Regions from separate parts of the Peribacillus sp. NPDC096447 genome, predicted to be linked through region 1. Evidence: riboswitches for the same ligand, from Rfam matches in the RefSeq annotation. Region 1 holds a riboswitch; the other holds the start of a gene.

Region 1 (5,109 bases):
AGGTTACATTGATTAAGGTTCGCAACACGTTGCTCCCTGGCGTTCAGCTGATCGCAATGCTTCCCCTGTTGGGTACCGTTTTGCCTAACTCACTAAGTAGATATATATATATGAGATAGTTATTTTGGTAGATAAATTATAATTCCATTAACTTAAAATGAGTACAGATGGAATATAGATTGACAGCATTTGCACTGTACTTCATACTATTGTATTAACAGAAGTGACAGAATATTTAGTTAATTGGGAGGATGAAACTATGAAAACATCAGTAATGACCATGGACCTACAATTATTAGCAGATGTTCTCAGGGAAAATAATTGTACAAGTTTAATACATGCAATAGCAGAAAAGGATTTTCAAGTGGCTCAAATGCTTGATGTATTAATATTTGAGGATAAATGGGAGGATGGCATATGACTAAGCTCAGAATCCTTTTAACCATTCCTATATTGCTATATGGAATTTACGTATTTGTTGCCATTCAAAACGATAAGGATATTCCACTTTATTTGCATCTTCTATTCGCACTCTATTTGATGTTGTTTGTACATTATGAAGAAAAAACGGAGGTGAAACCCTGACAGATTTTTAGTTTAATAAACAAAGCCTAAAAAAGCCTCAACTCCTTAAAGGAATTGAGGCTTTCACTATTAATCATCTTTCTTCCGGTTCCAATTAGATAATACGAGTTGTAACGATGCCTTCGATTTGTTTGATTTTTTCTTCCAATCCAGGAATGATATCGCCGTTTACTTCACCGTCAATGTCGATGATCGTATAGGCATATCCCCCACGGCTTCTGTTAACCATGTCAGCGATGTTCAGATTAAAGCTTGATACAGCCAGCGTGATTTGCCCAACCATGTTCGGAACGTTTTCGTGGAAAGTTGCCACACGACGGTTTCCTGTATAAGGAAGGGAAGTGTTCGGGAAATTCACAGAGTTCTTGATGTTCCCTGTTTCTAAAAAGCTCTTCAACTGACGAGCTGCCATGATCGCACAGTTTTCCTCTGACTCTAGCGTAGAGGCACCAAGATGCGGAATTGGAACGACATTTTTCATTTTCAGCACGTTTTCATTCGGGAAGTCTGTAATGAACTTGCCTACTTTTCCGCTTTCAAGTGCAGCTTGCATATCAGTTTCATTCACTAGCTCGCCGCGTGAGAAATTCAAGATATGTACGCCCGGCTTCATGATGCTGAATGTTTCTTGGTTGAACATTCCTCTTGTGTCGTCAGTTAATGGAACGTGTACTGTAATATAATCAGATTCTGCAAACAATTCTTCAATCGTCATGGCGCGCTGTACATTGCGTGACAAATTCCAAGCTGTATCAACAGAGATGAACGGGTCAAACCCAATGACATCCATGTCCAAATCAAGCGCATCATTCGCTACAAGTGCACCGATCGCTCCTAAACCGATTACGCCAAGAGTTTTCCCCTTGATTTCTTTACCAACGAATTGTTTCTTTCCTGCTTCAACAAGCTTTGGAATTTGTTCTCCTTCGCCTTCTAGTGTCTTTGTCCAAGCCACACCTGCAAAAAGGTTACGAGATGAAGCCATTAATGTCGTTAGCACCATTTCTTTTACAGCGTTTGCGTTAGCACCAGGTGTATTGAAAACGACAATTCCTTGCTCGGTACATTTGTCGACCGGAATATTATTGACTCCAGCCCCTGCCCTTGCGATTGCTTTTAACTGATCGCCGAATTCCATAGTATGCATGTTAAAGCTGCGAAGAACGATTGCATCAGGGTTTTCACTGTCATTATCAACCGTAAAATCCCCTTTGTTGAATACATTCAGTCCGCTTTCGGCAATATTATTTAACGCCTTGATCGTTTTCACTTTTTCTAAAAGAATTGTGCTCATTTTGTTTGCTCCTCTTTTGAATATGATAGTTTTGAAATTTCAAAATACTGACTTTAAACCTTCAATATCTGTTAATATACAGAAAGAGGCAAGGGATAAAATCCCTTACCTCTGCCCAGGCGAACGGCTACGACACTATGTGTTCCCTCACGGTTATCCGTGTTTCGCCAGTTGCACATAGTCTTTTTCATTTATTTCATTCTATCAAACTATTCTGGAATCTTCAATATCAAATTATATGTTTATCCCTTTTTTTGCAGAAGTCACAACTCAACAGAAATATCGACGAAACTTACAGTTTTATCTGCGAAATTAGAAATATATCGACGAAATCTATAGTTTTATCTCCGAAAATAGGAATATATCGACGAAAACTCCATTATCTATGACGGTCCAATCTTTTTATTACAACTGTAAATAGTAATATGACTAAAAACAGCATGAAAATGATCATGAACGGAATGGTCGTTGTAAAAAGAGAGACCCATCCACTTGTCTCGTCTTCTGGCGTAATCTCAATTTTTTCTATATCATGTTCCTCTGCAGCATTATTCATTCTATCTAGTGAAATTTCACTATTTGGTACAGACGCGATAAAGTATTGATCCTTTTCATACCCTACCAGCCCACCTCTTATTTCATAAACACTTTTTTGTGGCTCCAACTCTAAAAATGTCACTTTCCCATCCTCTAAAGTTGTAAAAAATTCATCTTCAGTTAATTTCTCAGTCGGTTCTTTGTCATTATTAAAAACCAGCACAATCCCCAAGGTAACCAAGAAGATTAATAAATAAAATACTTTACTACGGAAAATCCGCTTCATCTCATACCTTCTTCCACATTAAGCAAACTATAGAAAATAGTAACATACAAAGTTAATTCTTGGAATATCTCGGGCCGATTAGTTGCAAAATGGATAATATTAGTAAATTATAAGAAATATAGCAAACTTAAAAAAGGAGGAACCACTATGCTAATAAGAGAGGCAACGGTTGCTGATGCGGAAGGTATAGCAATAGTCCATGTGGATTGCTGGCGAACTACTTATAAAGAAATAATGCCGAGTGATTTTTTAGATAATCTGTCTTATGAGAAAAGGAAAGACATATGGATAAAGAATATAAATAGAGATGAAAATTATGTTTATGTCGCAGAAAATAACGAAGGAAAAATAGTTGGATTTATAGATGGCGGGAAAAGGGATACGAATCAAGTTGAGAATTCTGGTGATTTAACTGCTATATATATCCTCGAAAATTTTCAAAGAATGGGGATAGGTAAGAAACTCATCAAAGAATTATTTTTTAAATTCGAAGAACTGGGATTCAAGACAATTTTCGTTGAGGTGTTAGAAGATAATAAATCTCGATACTTCTATGAGGCATTTGGTGCTGAATTGTTTAAAACAGAAAAAATCAAAATGGCTGGCGCTGAATTGAATCTATTGGTTTATGAGTGGAAGGATATTCGCCCAGTATTGTTATGAATGAACTTCAGCTAAGATCGCTTACTAACATTAAAAAAGACACAGTCCTTCGTGAAGGATTGTGCCTTGCTTTTGGTTTAATTTTGGTTAAATCCGCTTTCGTCCATGTAAAATACTTCCCAAGAATGTCCGTCGATATCCAGAAAACTCCAACCGTACATGAAACCATGATCAATGGCTTCGTTAAAAGGCTTTCCGCCAGCATCCAGTGCCCTATTCACGATCTCATCGACTTCTTCCTTGCTTTTAACGGACAGGGCAACGATGGCTTCGGTACTCGCTGCAGAATCCGGGATTTCTTTCTTGGTAAATGTTTTAAAGTAATCTTCCACCAATAACATCACATATATGGACTCGCTGATAACCATGCATGTCGCATTTTCGTTGGTCATTTGCTCGTTAAACTCAAAGCCGACCTTTGTGAAAAATTCTACTGAGGCATCCAAATCTTTAACAGGCAAGTTTACAAAGATCTTTTCTGCTTGAACTCCCATCCAATTCACCCTCGCTTGATTTATTTGTTCACTCACCTACTATTCGCTGCATTTTTCGATTATCCTGCTTAGAGCAGTGATTGCATTCACATTGAACAGATACAACCTTAGTCACGGGGAACATTCATAATTCACCTAATTAAAGTATTTCAAACAGGCTGATTCAATTTTAAAACAACCTGTGAGTTTACCTTAAGAAATTTTCAAGAAGTATATCCCTCTCCCCTTGCTGCTTCAACATTGGATGGCGCCTAAAAATTGAAATTCATATACCAGATGGTTTCAAAACTAAAACACATTTTGTCTTTTTTGAAATAAAAACTATATAACCATGCTCTAAAATTAATTACTTTTAAGGAGGTATGCATATGAAAATTAGTATTAAAACATGAAGTATCCGGAAAATTTTCTTTACTGTTTTTGGTTTTGATTTCAGTTGTTTTACCAGGATCAATCCCAATCATTTCGTCCTAGCAATTGGGAAATCAACAGCTATTTACTTCAAAAGGAACTTCCTTATACGGCACAGTCATTATCTCTTATCAAAATCAATTTCTCTCGGGCTTTTATGATTGGGATGATGTTGATGGTATTTGGCTTTCAATTTTACAGGCAATGTATGATTGTTTAAATACCGGTATTGGCAACTGCGGCTTTTCCGAACGTTTTATGGATTGGCAAATGAAAAAGCTAATAGAAAAAAATCCAGCTATATTATTTATATGGTACCATGGTTTTGCTAGTAAAGAATGGAATGATATTCCTAAGAAATCCACACTAAGATTCCCTGAAAATGTGCTATTGAATAGTTTAATAGAAAAGGGAACCAAGTTTTTAAGATTTAGAAATGCTCTATATGATAGCGGTCCAAGCAAAAATATTAACCAGTTAATTAATGATCTTAAATCATTCAATAGTGATTTAGGGCATGTGCAATTGGAATAGCTCACTGTGCTAAGTGAAGCTGAAATCTTGCAGATATAGTAAAACAGTCCTTGCCGGCATTCGCCAGTAAGGACTGTTTTTAATGTACTAGAAGGCACGAAGTCTAATGGTACCTTTTCTTTTATTTCAAATAAACACTCATAATCTCCGTTTCATTAATTTTTGCTTGGGTACTATTTGTTTTTTCCAGTTTTTCAACTAGCTCGCCATTCGTGATAACAATCGGAGTCACGATGCTTGGAGCTTTGGCTTTCAGAAATTCGATATCAAATGTAACAAGCTTGTCTCCTGCTTTTACATTTTGC
Region 2 (5,109 bases), on a different contig from region 1:
GAACCTGTAGTAACTGGTGAAAATTTGGTTACTGCATCAGGAGTAGCTCCTTTGGAATTTGCGGTGGAAGTACTGAAAAAATTAGATGTATTTGCACCAGATACATTACATTCGTGGTATAACCTAAATAAGACTCACAAACATGAATACTTTTTCCAACTAATGAACTCAATAAATAAGTGAGTTTAAAAATCAACTTGGCAGTTTTATTTTACTTGTAATAATCTCCATACTTTATGTGATGTCAAAGTATAGTTTTAGTACATAACTTTAAAATTTTAGAGAAGTTAATAGAGATTGTGAATGATTAAACTTAAACTAACGGGTGCGTTAGTTGATTAAGGAACACAAAAATGATCAATCTTTTTTATAAATGAATAATCCAATTAATTAGTATAAGGGCATGTTTTGATTCATCTTTTTTCAAAACATGTCCTTACTATTTATTTATTTTCAAGGTTTCTTGTATTAATTTGATCAATATTTGTTTCAAAAGCTACAGCAAAAACGATAATTTCGAAGATGATCCCCCCCCTTGGCCTACAAGGGGGGGGGTATGATATACAACTTAAAAAAAGAAAAATCAGCTAAATATATTGTAAAAATTACTAATATTATGTAAAATTTTCTTATAAAACAGACTATGTGTTACTGGCGTAAACATGGAGGACCATGAGGGAGCACATAGATAACGGCCGTACGCCTGGGCAAAGTATTTGAACTCATGTTCAAATACTTTTTTATTTTTGAAAGGGGATCTTTAAATGAAAGAGATTTGTTTACGATACGGAATGAATCCAAATCAGGGTAAAGCTAAAGTTTATGTTACAGAAAACATGCCTATTAAAATATTAAATGGAGAAGCCAGTTATATTAATGTTTTAGATGCTTTAAACGCTTTTCAACTGGTTCTAGAGCTTCGACAAGCAACTGGTCAACCTGCGTCAGCATCCTTTAAACATGTTAGTCCAGCAGGTGCAGCTGTGTACTCTCCACTGAATGATTTACTTGCTAAATCTTATTTCATTGAAGATATAAAACTTTCTCCATTAGCCGTTGCTTACGCAAGAGCACGAGGAACAGATAGGATATCTTCATTTGGTGATTGTGCTGCATTTAGTGATGAAGTTGATGTAACTGTAGCTAACCTTCTAAAAACAGAGGTTTCTGATATCATTGTTGCACCAAGTTACAGTCAAGAGGCATTAGAGATTTTGAAACAGAAAAAGAAAGGAAAGTATTTAATCTTAGAAATTGATCCACACTATGCTCCTGCTCCAATTGAAAAAAGAACGGTATTTGGAATTACCTTAGAACAAGAAAGAAATGATGTACGGATCAGAAAAGAAGTTTTTGACAATATTGTTACGGCACAATGTGATATTCCTGATAGAGCCAAGCAAGATCTTCTTGTTGCCCTTATTACATTGAAATATACACAATCAAACTCTGTTTGTTTCGCTTTAGATGGTCAAACTATTGGAATTGGTGCTGGGCAGCAATCACGTATTCATTGTACAAGGTTAGCAGCTGAAAAAGCAGATAAATGGTGGTTACGACAACACCCAAGGGCACTTAATATGAAGTTCAGAGAAGGAATATCTCGTGTAGAAGTTAATAACGCGATTGATGGATGGCTGAATGATGATATTACTGAAGCTGAAAACCAACAATGGAAACAATGTTTTCAAGAAGTCCCTGACAGGCTAAGTAAGAGTGAAAAACAACAATGGTTAAAAAGATTAAAAGAAGTTTCCTATGCTTCCGATGCTTTTTTACCGTTCCGTGATAATATTGATCGTGCTGCTCAAAGTGGAGTTAAATATGTTGTTCAAACAGGTAATTCTTTACGAGACGATCAAGTTTTACAAGCAGCAAATGAATATGGAATGGTTATGGCACATTCAGGCATTCGTGTATTTCATCATTAAGCTGTGAATGATTATAAATATGAGAGCCTCTTTACTAAGGGCTCTTTCTCATACTATTTCCGATAACGCTCATAATGGTAACTAAGTTTTTACATATAACTGCTTGATCATTAAAGTTTCCTTAATCAACTAAAGGGGCAGGATAGTTGAATAAGGTAATATTTGGATTGAGGTGGATATAAGTAGAAAAGTTAATAACAAGGGGTGATTTTTTGGAGAAAGATATTGGGGATGTAGATTTTTTTAAACAAGTAGTAAAAAGGCTTTGCAAAAAAAACAATATTTCCCCTCAGAAACCTAAATTTGAAATCATCGAGAACGTAATGGTTATTAGCATTAAGAACCATTTAAAAGATGGAGTAGCCTTAGATTGTTTTAATGTTTAAACCTTATTTACCGAACAATTGGATCTTTAGAAGAGAGCTGAACAAACAAGAAATAGAATTATTGAGGCTTATGCAGAGTGTCAAGGCATTTTATTTTGATTATAGCAATGAAATGAATACCATTTGGCGATGAATTATTTTACTAAGTTTTTAATGTTTTTACTGATATATGCAAAGTTAGCAGTACACTAATAAAGTAATAAGGTATACTTCAGTAAAATAAGGTATATTATATTTGTTGAATAGATTCTCTTTAAAGACAAGAAAAGTAGGTGAACAAAGTGGGAAAATATCAATTAGATACCAAAGGTCAGGTAGCTGTGACAAAGTTTCATGAAAAACAGAAGCCTGCCAAATTTGATAAAAAGCAGCAACTTGAAAAAATACGTGCGGAGTATTTGAAAAAGAAGCAAAAACAAACAGATAAATAATATGAATGAAAACATAGGAAGACTAAAATCTCCCTATGTTTTTTTATTATTCGAAGTTCTTTTTTCAATTGATGATAGAGTTTATTATTCCCATAAATTTCAGATTCGGTGACAAAAAACTCGTCATCAGATATCCATTCCTCACTAAAAATTTCAGTAGCAGAATCAATAGACCAGCCGTTATTTTGAATACACCAGTAATCTCAAGCACTTGGCTTAGGTAGCTGAATAAAAAGATAAGTCTCGATCTTTTCAGCAAGATACATACTCAACACCCCACATTCAAAGAAAGTCAGGGAATACCAATGCGCTGAATTTACTTCTAATAACTTAAAGGTAAACCTATAAAAAACCTACTATATCAACGTTTATAGGTTAAAAGGTTTACAGGTTTACGCAATTATGGAATTCTTTATATAAAAGAATAGATAGATGATAAGTTAGAGTTAGCCTTAGACAAAATTAGCTTATCAATCATCATTAGAAGTTTGAAAATCGCTTAGAATGGTTTTCTGAACACACAAAGCTGATTAATAAGCATAGATGGAATGTAGCAAGCTACCAGCGTTTAGCTTAATAGCTTTTATTGCTAGTAGTTTTCTTACCACAGCTAAACATTTCTGATATGCCCCATTAAAAAATAAAGCAACGCATTCCAATATAGAAACGGCTGCTTTAATTCATACTTTCAATACTTGACGAGTTTTTTATAAAAATGGTTACGGTTTTGGTTACGTTTCTAAATGGTTGTAAATCAATTCTAGTCAATTGCGATAGTTAAGAAACATTGTATTCATCGTAAGAACTAATATAGAATAATTTAAAATAATTGGAAAAATATACACCAATTAAATAAACTGTAATCTATTAAATTGTTGATATATCAATGTTTCTAACGTATTTTTTGATGAATTTATAAACTTAGTTACGTTTTTGATTACGTTTTTCCCAATTTTCTGTATATGGTGCAAACAAACACAAGAAAATAGGTAAGTTATTCATCGTTCAAATATATACAGGTTATTTTTTCAAACCTCTTACTTATGCAACTAACGCATGCTTTACTTCTTTATGGGGCTGGAAACAGCTCCATTTTCTTATGGCACTAACGGGGCAGGTTAGTGGAAGAAGGATTTTGTTTTTAGTTAAACTGTATACAGTTAACGGTTTTAGGAGGTGAAAATACTGAAACGTGCGATAGGAGTATTTCTTACTCTTTCATCTTTACTAACATACTTAATTGTGGACATGCTTTATGATCCTGTTAAGACAAAAATAACAACAACAGATATGAATTCAGGAGTTACAACAGCAACAGTAATATATCAATATCCTTTGATGTATTGGGTAATTTGTGTCACTTTAATAATTACTTTTGTTCTTGGGATTTACTTTATTCTAGGAAAGGAAATCAATATGAAGAATATCCACTCTGTGATACTCCAGAATATACAAGAAATATGTGAATCGAAACTAATGGGTGCGTTAGTTTGCGGCAACCTTTTTCTTGTGGAACTAAAGGGGCAGGATAGTTCAATAAGAAATAGACTATTGGTTAATTGTGGTATATAATTGCATCAAAAGGAACATACGTTCTTTTTGATGGAGTAGCTTTTGATGTGGAAAAAATAAACTATGAAAATTATGATTGGAGTGTTAGTGGATGAAAATAAAAAAAGTTTATCTATATGTATTTAATACAATGTCAGACTGGGAATATGGATATTTAATTGCTGAACTAAATTCAGGAAGATATTTCAAAAAGGATTTAGCACCTTTAAAAGTAATTACAGTAGGAGCGAATAAAGAAATTATTACTACGATGGGGGGACTGAGTATAAAACCAGATATTTCCCTTGATGAATGTAACTTTGATAGTAAAGATCTTGTAATTCTACCTGGAGGGAATACTTGGGGAGAAGCGATTCATCTATCTATCTTGAAAAAAATTGGCGAGGCTTTAAAGCTTGGCACTATTGTTGCTGCTATTTGTGGTGCAACTGAGGGACTAGCGAATATGGGATATCTAGATTCTAGAAAGCATACAAGCAATAGCTTAGAGTATATTAAAATGGTCTGTCCTAATTATAAAGGAGAAAATTTTTATGAGATGGAACCTGTAGTAACTGGTGAAAATTTGGTTACTGCATCAGGAGTAGCTCCTTTGGAATTTGCGATGGAAGTACTGAAAAAATTAGATGTATTTGCACCAGATACATTACACTCGTGGTATAACCTAAATAAGACTCACAAACCTGAATACTTCTTCCAACTAATGAACTCAATAAATAAGTGATTTTAAAAATCAACTTGGCAGTTTTATTTTACTTGAAATAACCTCTATACTTTATGCGATGCCAA

The links. A riboswitch is a leader RNA that binds a small molecule or an ion and turns the genes downstream of it on or off. The one in region 1 is predicted to bind ZMP and ZTP.
Positions count from the first base shown of each region.
Region 2: it holds a riboswitch for ZMP and ZTP, as region 1 does, so the genes downstream of both, ACIQZD_RS22760 (phosphoribosylaminoimidazolecarboxamide formyltransferase) here and ACIQZD_RS05810 (phosphoglycerate dehydrogenase) in region 1, are expected to answer to the same signal.

Region 1 covers NZ_JBIWEV010000001.1:1,162,371-1,167,479, forward strand. The annotation lists gene ACIQZD_RS05800 (hypothetical protein) at 260-421, shown strand; gene ACIQZD_RS05805 (hypothetical protein) at 418-585, shown strand; gene ACIQZD_RS05810 (phosphoglycerate dehydrogenase) at 680-1,879, opposite strand; ZMP/ZTP riboswitch at 1,986-2,064, opposite strand; gene ACIQZD_RS05815 (ATP-dependent metallopeptidase FtsH/Yme1/Tma family protein) at 2,259-2,702, opposite strand; gene ACIQZD_RS05820 (GNAT family N-acetyltransferase) at 2,850-3,365, shown strand; gene ACIQZD_RS05825 (VOC family protein) at 3,443-3,859, opposite strand; gene ACIQZD_RS05830 (hypothetical protein) at 4,337-4,804, shown strand; gene ACIQZD_RS05835 (PTS sugar transporter subunit IIA) at 4,926-5,109, opposite strand, start outside.
Region 2 covers NZ_JBIWEV010000008.1:672-5,780, forward strand. The annotation lists gene ACIQZD_RS22755 (type 1 glutamine amidotransferase family protein) at 1-183, shown strand, start outside; ZMP/ZTP riboswitch at 638-716, shown strand; gene ACIQZD_RS22760 (phosphoribosylaminoimidazolecarboxamide formyltransferase) at 765-1,931, shown strand; gene ACIQZD_RS22765 (hypothetical protein) at 2,144-2,317, shown strand; gene ACIQZD_RS22770 (hypothetical protein) at 2,599-2,748, shown strand; gene ACIQZD_RS22775 (type 1 glutamine amidotransferase family protein) at 4,412-5,044, shown strand.